One region of the Halomonas sp. BMC6 genome, then DNA from elsewhere that is predicted to be linked to it. Evidence: predicted binding sites of a transcription regulator. Region 1 holds the regulator's gene; each other region holds the start of a gene.
What was found. The regulator LexA, encoded in region 1, represses DNA repair genes until DNA is damaged. The targets are predictions, from matches to a motif close to TACTGTNTANNTANACAGTA.
Positions count from the first base shown of each region.

Region 2: a site for LexA is predicted at 2,467-2,486, ahead of AB6K10_RS09780 (DUF1654 domain-containing protein). Genes of this name have one in related genera too.
Region 3: a site for LexA is predicted at 1,572-1,591, ahead of recN (DNA repair protein RecN). Genes of this name have one in related genera too.

Region 1 is NZ_CAXNSH010000001.1:2,411,149-2,415,318, forward strand. Features, by position in the region: gene purU (formyltetrahydrofolate deformylase) at 1-845, shown strand, start outside; gene AB6K10_RS11575 (energy-coupling factor ABC transporter permease) at 863-1,534, shown strand; gene lexA (transcriptional repressor LexA) at 1,568-2,248, opposite strand; gene AB6K10_RS11585 (TetR/AcrR family transcriptional regulator) at 2,475-3,152, shown strand; gene AB6K10_RS11590 (L,D-transpeptidase) at 3,130-3,645, shown strand; gene nagZ (beta-N-acetylhexosaminidase) at 3,731-4,170, shown strand, end outside.
Region 2 is NZ_CAXNSH010000001.1:2,025,810-2,029,979, reverse strand. Features, by position in the region: gene trpC (indole-3-glycerol phosphate synthase TrpC) at 1-470, opposite strand, end outside; gene trpD (anthranilate phosphoribosyltransferase) at 479-1,498, opposite strand; gene AB6K10_RS09785 (aminodeoxychorismate/anthranilate synthase component II) at 1,535-2,107, opposite strand; gene AB6K10_RS09780 (DUF1654 domain-containing protein) at 2,498-2,731, shown strand; gene AB6K10_RS09775 (hypothetical protein) at 3,072-3,497, opposite strand; gene AB6K10_RS09770 (hypothetical protein) at 3,494-3,814, opposite strand; gene AB6K10_RS09765 (hypothetical protein) at 3,811-4,170, opposite strand, start outside.
Region 3 is NZ_CAXNSH010000001.1:1,089,960-1,094,129, forward strand. Features, by position in the region: gene recN (DNA repair protein RecN) at 1-1,524, opposite strand, end outside; gene grpE (nucleotide exchange factor GrpE) at 1,724-2,353, shown strand; gene dnaK (molecular chaperone DnaK) at 2,506-4,170, shown strand, end outside.

The DNA of each region.
Region 1 (4,170 bases):
ATTACCGGTTAGTTGTTTCCTGCCCAGACCAAGTGGGCATTGTGGCGCGTGTCTCAAGCTTTATTGCTCAGCAGGGTGGTTCCATTACCGAGGCAAGCCAGCACTCGGATTTAGAGACTGGCCGCTTTTTCATGCGTTATGAAATTCTGGCGGACTCACTCGGCATGTCGGCAGAGGCGCTGCGTACCGCGTTCGAACCCGTCGCTGCGGAGTTCGATATGCAGTGGTCGCTGGTCGATACCGAGAAACGCCGCCGCGTGGTGTTGATGGTATCCCGAGAGTCTCACTGTTTGGTCGACTTGCTCTACCGCTGGCAGGCAGGGGAGTTGGATTGCGATATCGTCGGCGTGATTTCCAACCATGACGATATGCGTTCGCTCACCGAGTGGTACGGTATTCCCTACCATCATGTGCCGGTCGATCCTGCCAACAAACAGCTGGCGTTCGATCAGGTGCAAGAGCGGATCGACGCGGCCCGTGCAGACTGTGTCGTGCTGGCCCGCTATATGCAAATACTGCCGCCCTCGCTGTGCGAGCGCTATGCAGGTCGAGTCATCAACATCCACCACAGCTTCCTGCCGTCGTTTGCCGGTGCCAAGCCCTACCATCAAGCCTATGAGCGGGGCGTGAAGCTGATCGGTGCGACATGCCACTACGTGACCGAAGAGCTGGACGCCGGGCCGATCATCGAGCAAGACATTCATCGGGTCAGCCACTGTCATACGCCTACCGACCTCGTTCGGTTTGGTCGCGACGTGGAGAAAGCGGTGCTGGCTCGCGGCTTGCGTTGGCACTTGGAAGATCGCGTACTCATCCACGGCAATAAGACGGTCGTCTTTAGTTAATCGATTCTGGGGGCGCTATGTCCTTTGCACAAAGCGTATTGGCACCGTGGGCGCTCGTGATGAGTGGGTTGTTGTCACTGGGTGTGATGGGCTGGTGCGTTTGGCTGCGCCCCTGGCAACCTCTTCTGGATGATCCGGCGCTTCAGCACCGCTGGCTGGCCGCAACCCTGATCGTCATGCTGTTTTGGCAGCTACGCGCGCAAGCGGTGGATTGGCTGACGCTGCATTTGGTCTTTACGGTGCTGATGACGCTGGTATTCAAAATGCCGTTAGCGCTTATCAGCAACCTGATGATCAACGTTGCCATGGTGGCGATTGGACGAAACGACTGGGCCCTGCTGGGGGCAAACGTGCTGGTCACCGGCATCGTACCTGCCATGGTGACAGGCGTAGTGTGGCGGCTGGTTGATCGCCGGCTGCCGGATAATTTGATGGTCTTTCTGTTTGCCTGCGGCTTTTTTGGTGCGGCGCTGTCGACATTGGGGGGTGGACTGTCGGCGGTGGCGCTCATCCTCATGGCGGGCACTGACCCTGAAGCCGTGTATCTGGCTCAAGAGTATGCCCGCTTTTTACCGCTGCTGATGCCTTCCGAGGCCTTCATTACGGGGATGCTGCTCAGCATCCTGCTGGTCTACCATCCGAACTGGGTGGCCACGTTCAATGACCACCGTTATATCGACTCCCAGTAACGCAGGCGAGTGTATGCAGAGCGTCGGTGAGGATCAGCCCAGTGCCTGACCGTTGCCTCCACGAATTACCCCAACGCCGACGCCTTCGATATCCAGTTGCTGCGTGCGCAGATCGATCTCGATGGGGGCAAAGTCGGCGTTCTCGGCAATCAACGTCACTTGATGCCCCTGGCGTTTAAAACGCTTGACCGTGACTTCGTCTTCTAGTCGTGCTACCACGATCTGACCATCCCGCACGCGGTCGGTACGGTGAACGGCCAGTAAGTCGCCTTCCAAAATGCCGACATCTTTCATGGAGAGGCCGCGTACCCGCAATAAATAATCGGCCTTGGGCGTGAAGTACTCGGCAGGCAACGGGCAGTAACGGTCAATGTGCTCGGCGGCCAGAATCGGGCTGCCAGCGGCCACTTCACCAATCACGGGCAATCCGTTGGGGAGAGGGTCAGCGGCGACCGATGCTGTGGCAGGGGCTGGCGTATCGGCAGGTTCCAGCGGCTCTTGATTAGGCAGGCGGATCCCACGGGACGTATTACGAATAATGCGAATGGCCCCCTTGCGCTCTAACGCGCGCAGGTGCTCTTCCGCTGCATTGGGAGAGCGGAAGCCAAGCGCTTTGGCGATTTCGGCGCGCGTTGGCGGATAACCCAGCTCACCCATGGTCTTAACGATGAAATCAAATACGTGCTGCTGACGTGCTGTGAGTGGACGCGACATACCAAACTCCAAAACAGTGAAAAGACAGTAGCTACATGTCGGCTTAATCAGTATGTGGTTAAGTATACAGTATGTTGCTCTGTCCAGTACATGGCGAGGACCACGAAAGCTAGACAAACATGAAACCCGTCAATGACTAGGCACGAATTGGATAAGAGATTGAGCCAGCAAAGCGAATGGCATAGTATTCAGCGTTGTTTAAAACACCTGTTTTTTGGAGGGCGTTATGGCCCGGTCGGATACGGTAACGCGTATTTTGGATACGGCAGAGGTGCTATTTGCAGAGCGAGGCTTTGCCGAGACGTCGCTGCGCAATATCACTAGCAAGGCGCGGGTCAATTTGGCCGCCGTGAATTACCACTTTGGGTCCAAAAAGGCGCTGATTCAAGCGGTGTTCGCCCGCTATCTTGATCCGTTCTCGGCGCGCTTTCATACCGCACTGGATGAACTAGAGGCGCACTACCAGGGCCAGCCGATTCCCCTAGAAGTGTTGCTGGAAACCATGGCGACTACGGTGCTCGCCGTTCCAGCCGAGCGCAATAGCTTAAAAGTGTTCATGCGACTGCTAGGGTTGGCCTACAGCCAAGCGCAGGGACATTTGAGGCGTTACATCCAGCAGCAGTATGGTGATGTGTTCACCCGTTTTACGGAGCTAGTGCGCAAAGCGACGCCGGATCTGCCGGACGCCGAGCGCTTCTGGCGGCTACACTTTATGTTAGGAACGGTAATATTCACGCTGTCAGGGCTGGATGCACTGCGCGATATTGCTGCCAAGGATTATCAAGAGCAGGTCACGGTGCGTGATTTGGTGCGACGGCTGCGTCCTGTCGTAGTGGCAGCCATGAATGCACCGTTACCCGCTGTGGTTGAAGAGGGTCACCATGGTAACGCCCAAGCTAGCTGAGCTGCCGCCAACACGCGGGGGTTGGATAGAGATCGATACCCAGCGCCAGAGGCTGTGCTGGTGGCAAGGGAACGACATTCAGCATGAGTGTGCGATTTCGACGGGGCTGGCAGGCGTGGGGCAGGAAGAGGGTAGCGGTCAAACACCGCTTGGCTGGCACTATGTGCGAGCGTCGATTGGCCGCGGTTGTCCGGATAACGCCGTGTTTCGTGGTCGCCGCTGGACAGGCGAAGTCTTTTCGCCAGAGCTTGCGACCGCGCACCCCTCGCGCGACTGGATTTTGACGCGCATTCTATGGCTGTGCGGGTTGGAGCGGGGTGTGAACCGCGGAGGGAGCGTGGATTCCCAGCGGCGCTATATTTATCTGCACGGTACCCCCGAGGACCAGCCCATGGGCGAGGCCGCTTCTCACGGTTGCATACGCCTGCGCAATGACGATTTACACTTCTTATTCGACCATGCCCAGCCCGGTACGCCGGTTTGGCTTCATTAAGCCCATTGATGCGGCGTCCTGCCAGAATTTTGACACGCTAAGCGGTTAGTCTAGAATGGCGCCCTTTTTTGTTGGACTCACCACCATGACGCAACCCATCGGCCCGGTCATGCTTGACCTAGAAGGGCCACAGTTATCCAACGCGGAAAAGCGCCTGCTAAAAGATCCCGCCGTGGGCGGTGTGATTCTGTTTGCCCGTAACGTCGAAGACGCTTATCAAGTTCGCAAGCTGTGCGAGAGCATTCGGCGTGTGAGAGGCGATTTGCTACTGGGGATCGATCAAGAGGGGGGACGTGTCCAGCGAATCAAGCAGGGCGTTACCCGGTTGCCCGCCATGGCGCGTCTTGGGGAGCTGTTCGCCAGCGACCCAGTAGCAGGTTTGAACCTCGCCAAAGATACCGGCTGGCTGTTAGGCATGGAAATGGCCGCCTGCGGTCTGGATATTAGCTTCGCTCCCGTATTGGACGTGGAAAGTGGCGTGTCAAGCGTGATTGGTGAGCGCAGCTTCAGCAGTGACCCGCTTCA
Region 2 (4,170 bases), 390 kb from region 1:
TGAGCGTCATTGAGCGCCGCCACAATTAATAGGATGCAGTCCGCACCGATGGCGCGCGCTTCAATGACCTGGTAGCCGTGGGTAATAAAGTCTTTACGGATCACCGGCAGGTCGCAGGCATCGCGAGCGGCAATGAGGTAATCCTCATGGCCCTGGAAGAAGTCGGCATCGGTGAGCACGGAAAGGCACGCTGCGCCGCCCTGGGCGTAGCTTTTGGCGATATCCGCTGGGTGAAACTCTTCACGCATCACGCCTTTAGAGGGCGAGGCTTTTTTCACCTCGGCGATGACTGCCGCGTCGCCTGCCGCAATACGCTGATTCAATGCAGCAATAAAGCCACGGGGCGCACTCTGCTTCTCCGCTAGCGATAGCAGATCCGCTTCAGATACGGCTTGCTGGCGCTCAGCGACTTCCTGGTCTTTACGGGCCAAAATGCGCGTTAAAATAGTCGGCGTTGCCTGGTCACTCATTGGAAGTTTTACCCTTTAAAGACGCTAGTGAAGTGCGAAAGCTCTCTGAGCTTCTCAAGCGGTAGTTTGGAGGCCTGGGCATCCTGGGCCACCATCACGCCCTCTTTCAAGCTATCGGCCACGCCCGCGCAGTAAAGCGCCGCCCCGGCGTTGAGTGCCACCATATCTGCCGCAGCCCCCTCGCCGCTAAGTGCGGCTTTCACCAAACGCAGGCTATCTTCCGCGCTGGACGCTTTGAGGGTGGCTAGGCTTTGGCGCTCGATACCCAGGGATTCCGGCGTAATGGTGTACTGGGTAATCTCGCCCTCTTTTAGCTCTGCCACCAGAGTGGGTGCTGCCAGGGAGATTTCATCCAGGCCATCTTCAGAATGCACCACCATGACATGGCGGCTACCCAGCTTGCGCAATACTTCGGCCATCAGCGGCACCAGCTCCGCTGAATACACGCCCAGCACTTGATTGGGCGCACTGGCGGGGTTGGTGAGCGGGCCAAGAATATTGAACAGCGTACGCACGCCCATTTCCCGCCGTGGCCCAATGGCATAGCGCATGGCTGGGTGGTGGTTAGGTGCGAACATAAAGCCCACGCCTACCTGTTCAATGCAGCGCGCCACTTGTTCAGGCTTGAGATCGAGATAGATGCCGGCAATATCGAATAAATCGGCGCTGCCAGAAGAAGAGGAGACGCTGCGATTGCCATGTTTAGCAACATGGGCACCGCCAGCGGCGGCCACAAAACTAGACGCCGTGGACACATTAAACAGGTTCGCGCCATCGCCGCCGGTGCCGACGATATCCACCACGTTCTCGGTGTGTAGCTCGACGCGTTTCATTAAATCGCGCATCACCTGGGCGGCGGCGCTGATCTCTTCAGCGCTTTCGCCTTTCATGGCCAGCCCCACCAGCAGGCCGCCAATTTGCGCGTCGGAGGCTTCGCCGGTCATGATCTGGCGCATCAGTGCGTGCATCGCATTGAAAGAGAGGTCATCGCGGCGCATCACCGCGTTAATTGCGTCTCGCATTTGCATGAGCAGGAAAGCCCCTAAAGCGTATGAATTTGGCGATCAGCCGCGTTGTAAAAAATTGGCCAATAACGCATGGCCCTGGCGCGTGAGTATCGACTCAGGGTGAAACTGTACCCCTTCCACATCAAGGGTACGATGGCGAAAGCCCATGATCAGCCCGGGCGTTACGTCATCCTCGGCGGTCCAGGCGGTCACTTCTAGGCAGTCGGGCAGGCTCTCCTGCTCAACGACTAATGAGTGATACCGCGTCACTTCCAGCGGGTTTTCCAGCCCGCTGAACACGCCCTGCCCACGGTGTACCACGGCTGAGGTTTTACCGTGCATCACCTGGGGTGCCCGCACCACTTTGCCGCCGTACACCTGACCGATGGCTTGATGCCCCAGGCAAACGCCCAAAATAGGCAGTTTGCCCGCAAAATGCTCGATGGCCGCTAGAGAAATGCCCGCCTCGTTGGGCGTACACGGGCCGGGCGAAATCACCAGATGGGTAGGCGCCAGGGCGCACATCTGCTCCAGGGTAATCTCATCGTTGCGATAGGTCATCACCTCGGCATCCAGCTCACCCAGGTACTGGACGATGTTAAACGTGAAGCTGTCGTAGTTATCCAGCATCAACACTCTACAGCGCTTAACAGATTGAAATGGTTCAATATCGCTTGAATCTAGCTTCATCGTTACCCAGCTTGTTACCCAGGTTGGCTATCGGTTGAACGTTACCGCTGCAATGATGGGATTGTATCGTCTGAGAGTGGATGCCGCTATGCCAATAGAGTGCAGCGGATTTTGAATCCGCTGCCACACTTAAGCAGGGCCGCGCTTGCACAAGGCTTTGCTGAACAATCAACCGCTTAGCGGTTTACACTTGTTACACACAGCGCATTGGTCGCATGCAGTCTGCGACCAAAACGCGACCAACCCATAACCCAATCCGGTAGACGGCTCGCCCATGCGCTGGATATACTCGCCTAAATTACTGTATATATAACCAGCGAAAGAGAGGCGATGATGTCAGAGAAAACCTACGCTGCTTTGGTCAAGCGCGTTAAGCGGAAGATCAATAGCCCGGCCGCTCAGTCGGAAAACTGCACGGAGATCCAGCGCCAGCCGGACGACGCGGCAGACGATTGGGCGCGACTACTGGCGGATCTAGGCACGGTCGAGAACGTCACCATGGTACCGCTTGACGAGACCGCTGAGCATATCCGCATTCGCTGGAATCCTGCCGAGGCGATGTGATGGATTCGCGGTACCGGGCCACGCTCTGGAGAAAGGCGCTTGAGCGAAAGGGCTGGCGGAGAATATCTTCCATGCGTCTGCCCAGGTGCGTCATCGAGTTTCACGTGATCCAAGACGGCTACCTGTACAGCGGTCGCTGTGGCACGTTTAGCTTTGACGATAACGACATTAGACAGCCTGGCACCATGGCCTTTGTACTGAAGCGGAGAGATAGAGTTATTGAGGGCGTATGGCGGCGCGCTCGGGATCAGAGCGCCGAATGGGGAATGGTTCGCCGTCCTTGGCGATAGGCACAAAAAAACCGCTTAGCGCGGCCCGTGTGCAGTTGCGTTGTGCTGCCCTACCACTCGATAGCATCTACCGCTGCCACCGTCTCAGCCGCCCGCACTTGTTTAACCAACCGTTGCCGTCGCCCGGTGAGCTGCTGAAACTGCGTAAACCGCTCCGCATTACCCACCACAGCTTCAGACAGCTCGGCTAGCGTCTCGGTGCCGTCCTCACCGTTGCGGCCGATCAGAATGTTATCGAGCACTGGCGTTGCCGGGGCGTCGCCTTGCGGTGACGCGTGCCACTCAAGGTAGGCGCGGGCTTCGCGGTTTTGCTCTGTCCAGGACTGCTGCTCAACCTCGGGGTAGTCGCGCACCAACGGTTCGGCTTGCTCGCTGTACGCGGCGTTAATCTGTTTAGTCTTTGCCGCTTGTGCCTCGGCCAGTAACTCAGCCGGGGTTTTAGGCATCGTCACTTCGGCATCTTGTAACCAGCTCATGGGGTGGACTCCTGATCTTCTTCGGGCACTACGTCATATAGCGGTAGCTCAATCGGCCCGTAGTGGTTTTCCAGCGCGATGGGCGCGGGGAACCGTGTTTCGTGCGGGGCGTTGGGGCCGTGACCTAAGCGAATCGTGCATTCGTACTCGCTGCCATTGCGCTTCACGGTGCCGAGTTCGGGGTGTTGAGCCGTCGCGCCGTCGGGTAGTTCGGAAAGATCGTAGTCGGTGCCGTTGACGGTTAACACGGTGCTCGTGAGCGAGGCGGTGGTTTCGGGCTGGGCGCTAACAGGGTCAAGGTTAAGAATTAGTTTCAAAATGCGTACCCCTCTGCCACTAACGTTAAATTACGTACTTGCGAACCTGCTGGAACTGAATAACCAGACATCATATATAACTCTATAGTGGCGTTAGATGTTTTCCCACCTGTCACCCCTAAAGTGGATATTCTCTCTCGGGTTGCAGTATCATCAAAGTCTCCACTACTAAAACCCATCACAACGTCTACGTGTGCAGTAGAAACAAAAGCGCGGGGGAATGTCCATGTGCCGTTATATCGAGATTGGGTTTGGCTGAGTGTAAAGTCTGTTCTAATACATCTCATAAAACCATCTGCAAATAAGGTGTAGCTTCCATTGGCGTTACTTCCACGCTCAATAATCGCCCCAGTTGG
Region 3 (4,170 bases), 1.3 Mb from region 1:
CTTGGCGCGCTTTTCGATGTGCAGATGCTGGTGCGCTTGAGCGGCCACTTGAGGCAGGTGGGTCACGGTCATCACCTGACCGTTTTCCCCCAGCTTCCGCAGCAGTTGGCCGACGATTTCCGCCGTTGCCCCAGAAATACCCACGTCCACTTCATCGAAGACGAGGCTCGGAATCGTCGAATGCGACGCCGCCACCACTTGAATGGCCAAGCTGATGCGCGACAGCTCGCCCCCGGAAGCGACTTTGGTGAGCGGCCGGGCGGGTTGGCCCGGATTAGCGCTGATCAGGAATTGCACGTGGTCCAAGCCCTCGGGGGAAGGCGTTTCGCGCGGGGTGACGTCCACTTCGAAGCGTGCTTTGCCCATGGCCAAGAAGGCCAACTGCTGCTGTACCTCTTTGCCCAGACGCACGGCGGCCTTCTGACGTGCTTCGGTGAGCTGCTTGGCCTCGCTGCGGTAACGCTCGCGGTACTCGGCCACTTGGCTGCTGAGGGCTTCTAGATCGTCATCGCTGGCTTCGAGCTGCGCCACTTCCTGTTTGAGTTGGGCATGCAGCGCACAAATCTCTTCGGGAGCGACGTGGTGCTTACGGGCAATGCGGTGTACGTCGCCCATCCGCTCCTCTACCCACGCCAGCCGCTCTGGGTCCAGTTCGGTAGTACTGGCCAGTCGGTGCAGCTCACTGGCGGCTTCTTCGACTTGAATGCGTGCATCGCTCAACATGGTAAGCGTGTTGGCAAGCGTGCCCTTATCGCTGCCGGGCAGCGCGCTCAGGTGGGCGTAGGCTTGGTTGAGAAGCGACAGGGCGCCCCCTTCATCGCTTTCGCAGCAGTCGGCGGCAAACTGGGTTTCACGCAGGGTCTCTTCGGCGTGGGCCAGGGTGTGCTGTTCCTCTTCCAAGGTTTGCAGCTCGCCTTCGGCAAGGCCTAGCTGATCCAGCTCCTCGACTTGATAGCGCAGCAGTTGGCGTTTGGCCTCGACTTCGCTGCCCTCTTCACTGAGTTTTTTCAGCCGACGGCGAGCGCTGCGCCACTCGCGGAACGTCTCGGCGAGCTGCTGGCTGCGTTCGCGAAGTCCGGCGTAATCATCCAGTAGCGCCAAGTGCGTCTCTTCCCGCATCAAGGCTTGGTGGGCATGCTGGCCATGAATCTGAATCAACTGTTCGCCAAGGGATTTCAAATCGGCAATGGTCGCCGGGTGGCCGTTGATCCACGCCTTGGAGCGGCCGTTGGCAGTGACCACGCGGCGCAGCAGGCACTCGTCGGCGGGCAGTTCGCGGGCCACCAGCCATTCGGTAGCGGCGGGCAGATGCTGAATATCGAAACGGGCGGAGAGATCGGTTCGCTCGCAGCCGTGGCGCACGCTACCCGCATCGGCGCGCTCGCCCAGGCAGAGCCCCAGGGCACCCAACAGAATGGATTTACCCGCCCCAGTTTCGCCCGTAATGGCGGTCATGCCCCGGGTCAGGTCGAGTTCGAGACGATCAACGATCGCGTAGTCTTGGATCGCTAGCTGCGTAAGCATAAGGCCTCCTGAGGCGGTGCGGCACAGAAGCTGGATACTTATCCAATAATTGTTGTTTTATACAGTAGTCGATAACTCACTTCAATGCCCCTCTTGAGATGGCTTTTATGGCCCCCATATAGGCTGCATACGTGGTTAACACCCGCTACTTAACTCAGGTGGCCGCCACCGGCACCGTTACTTATTTCAGGAGCAAGGCATGGCAAAAGAACCGCAAACCCCGTTGGAAGATGAGCTGGCACGCCAAGAGCAGGAAGCAGAGGTCACCGACCAATCTGCCGAGGAGCGGTTGGTGGAAGGCGAACTGGAAGGGCTGATCGATGACGATGCGCCGCTGGAAGGCAGCGCCGGCAGCCCCGAAGCCGACGTGTTGGCCGCCCAGGTAGAAGAGCTGGAGCAGAGCCTAGCGGAAGCCAAAGACCAAGCGCTGCGCGCCGCTGCCGAAGCTCAAAACGTTCGCCGCCGGGCGGAGCAAGAAGCCGAAAAAGCGCGCAAGTTTGCCCTGGAGAAGTTCGTCAAAGAGCTGCTGCCCGTGGTGGATAGCCTTGAGAAAGCCTTGGAAAGCATGCAGGATGACGCGTCCGACGTGCATCGTGAAGGTGTCTCCATGACCCTCAAGATGCAGCTAGACGTGCTGAGCAAGTTTGGCGTCGAAAGCATCGAGCCCCAGGGCGAGCCCTTCGACCCACAGGTGCATGAAGCCATGGCGATGGTGCCGAACCCAGAGCTCGACCCCAACACTGTGATGGATGTGATGCAGAAGGGCTATCTGCTGAACGGCCGCCTCGTGCGCCCTGCCATGGTCGTGGTCAGCCAAAAAGCGAATTAAGCCGCGTTGACGCATTGCAGTAAAAAAAGCCCTTGAAATGCTGCAAGCGGCCCCCAAATAAAGGGCAACCCGCGGGAAAACCCGCAGACGCCAAGTAAGTAACAGCGGCGTAAAACATCAGTTTTGTTTCAACCGAATTCGAGGTTTTTGCTATGGGACGCATTATTGGTATCGACCTGGGCACCACTAACTCTTGTGTGGCCGTGCTCGATGGTGACAGCGCTAAAGTCATTGAAAACGCCGAAGGCGGTCGTACCACGCCTTCCATCATTGCCTACACCGACGACGGCGAAACCCTGGTAGGCCAGGCCGCCAAGCGCCAGGCCGTGACCAACCCGGAAAACACCCTTTACGCCATCAAGCGTCTGATCGGCCGCCGCTTCAAAGACGACGTCGTTCAAAAAGACATCAAGATGGTGCCCTACAAAATCGCTGAAGCCGATAACGGCGATGCATGGGTAGAAGTGAAAGGCAAAAAAATGGCACCGCCGCAGGTAAGCGCGGAAGTGCTGAAGAAAATGAAGAAGACCGCCGAAGACTATCTCGGCGAAGCGGTCACCGAAGCGGTCATCACCGTACCGGCCTACTTCAACGACAGCCAGCGTCAGGCTACTAAAGATGCGGGCCGCATTGCCGGTCTGGACGTCAAGCGCATCATCAACGAGCCGACCGCCGCAGCGCTTGCCTACGGCATGGACAAATCCCGTGGTGATAAAACCATCGCGGTGTACGATCTGGGTGGCGGTACCTTCGATATCTCCATCATCGAAGTGGCCGACGTTGATGGCGAAACGCAGTTCGAAGTGTTGGCGACCAACGGCGACACCTTCCTGGGTGGTGAAGATTTCGATTTGGCGCTGATCAACTATCTGGTCGACCAGTTCAAGTCGGACAGCGGTATCGATCTGTCTGGCGACAATCTGGCCATGCAGCGTCTGAAAGAAGCCGCCGAGAAAGCCAAGATCGAGCTTTCCAGTGCGCAGCAGACCGACGTGAACCTGCCGTACATCACCGCCGACAACACTGGCCCGAAACACCTCAACGTGAAGGTGACCCGTGCCAAACTGGAGTCGCTGGTCGAAGACCTGGTTCAGCGTTCGCTCGAGCCGTGCAAAATGGCGCTGAAAGATGCAGGCCTGTCCGCGTCTGAAATCGACGAAGTGATTCTGGTCGGCGGTCAGACCCGTATGCCGATGGTTCAGAAGAAAGCGGCAGACTTCTTCGGTAAAGAAGCGCGTAAAGACGTGAACCCGGACGAAGCAGTGGCCGTGGGTGCTGCGATTCAGGGCGGTGTTCTGGGTGGCGACGTTAAAGACGTACTGCTGCTTGACGTGACCCCGCTGACCCTGGGTATCGAAACCCTGGGTGGCGTGATGACGCCGCTGATCGACAAGAACACCACCATCCCGACCAAGAAGACCCAAACCTTCTCGACCGCGGATGACAACCAGACCGCCGTGACCATTCACGTCGTCCAGGGTGAGCGTAAGCAAGTGTCGCAGAACAAGTCGCTGGGTCGCTTCGACCTCGCCGACATTCCGCCGGCACCGCGTGGTGTACCGCAGATCGAAGTGGCGTTCGACCTCGATGCCAACGGTATCCTGAACGTATCTGCCAAAGACAAGGCGACCGGCAAAGAGCAGTCCATCGTCATCAAAGCGTCCAGCGGCCTCTCCGATGAAGAGATCGAGCAAATGGTACGCGACGCTGAAGCCCACGCGGACGAAGATAAAAAGTTCGAAGCGCTGGTGCAGCTGCGTAACCAAGCGGACGGCATGATTCACGCCACTCGCAAGACCGTTCAAGAGGCGGGCGAC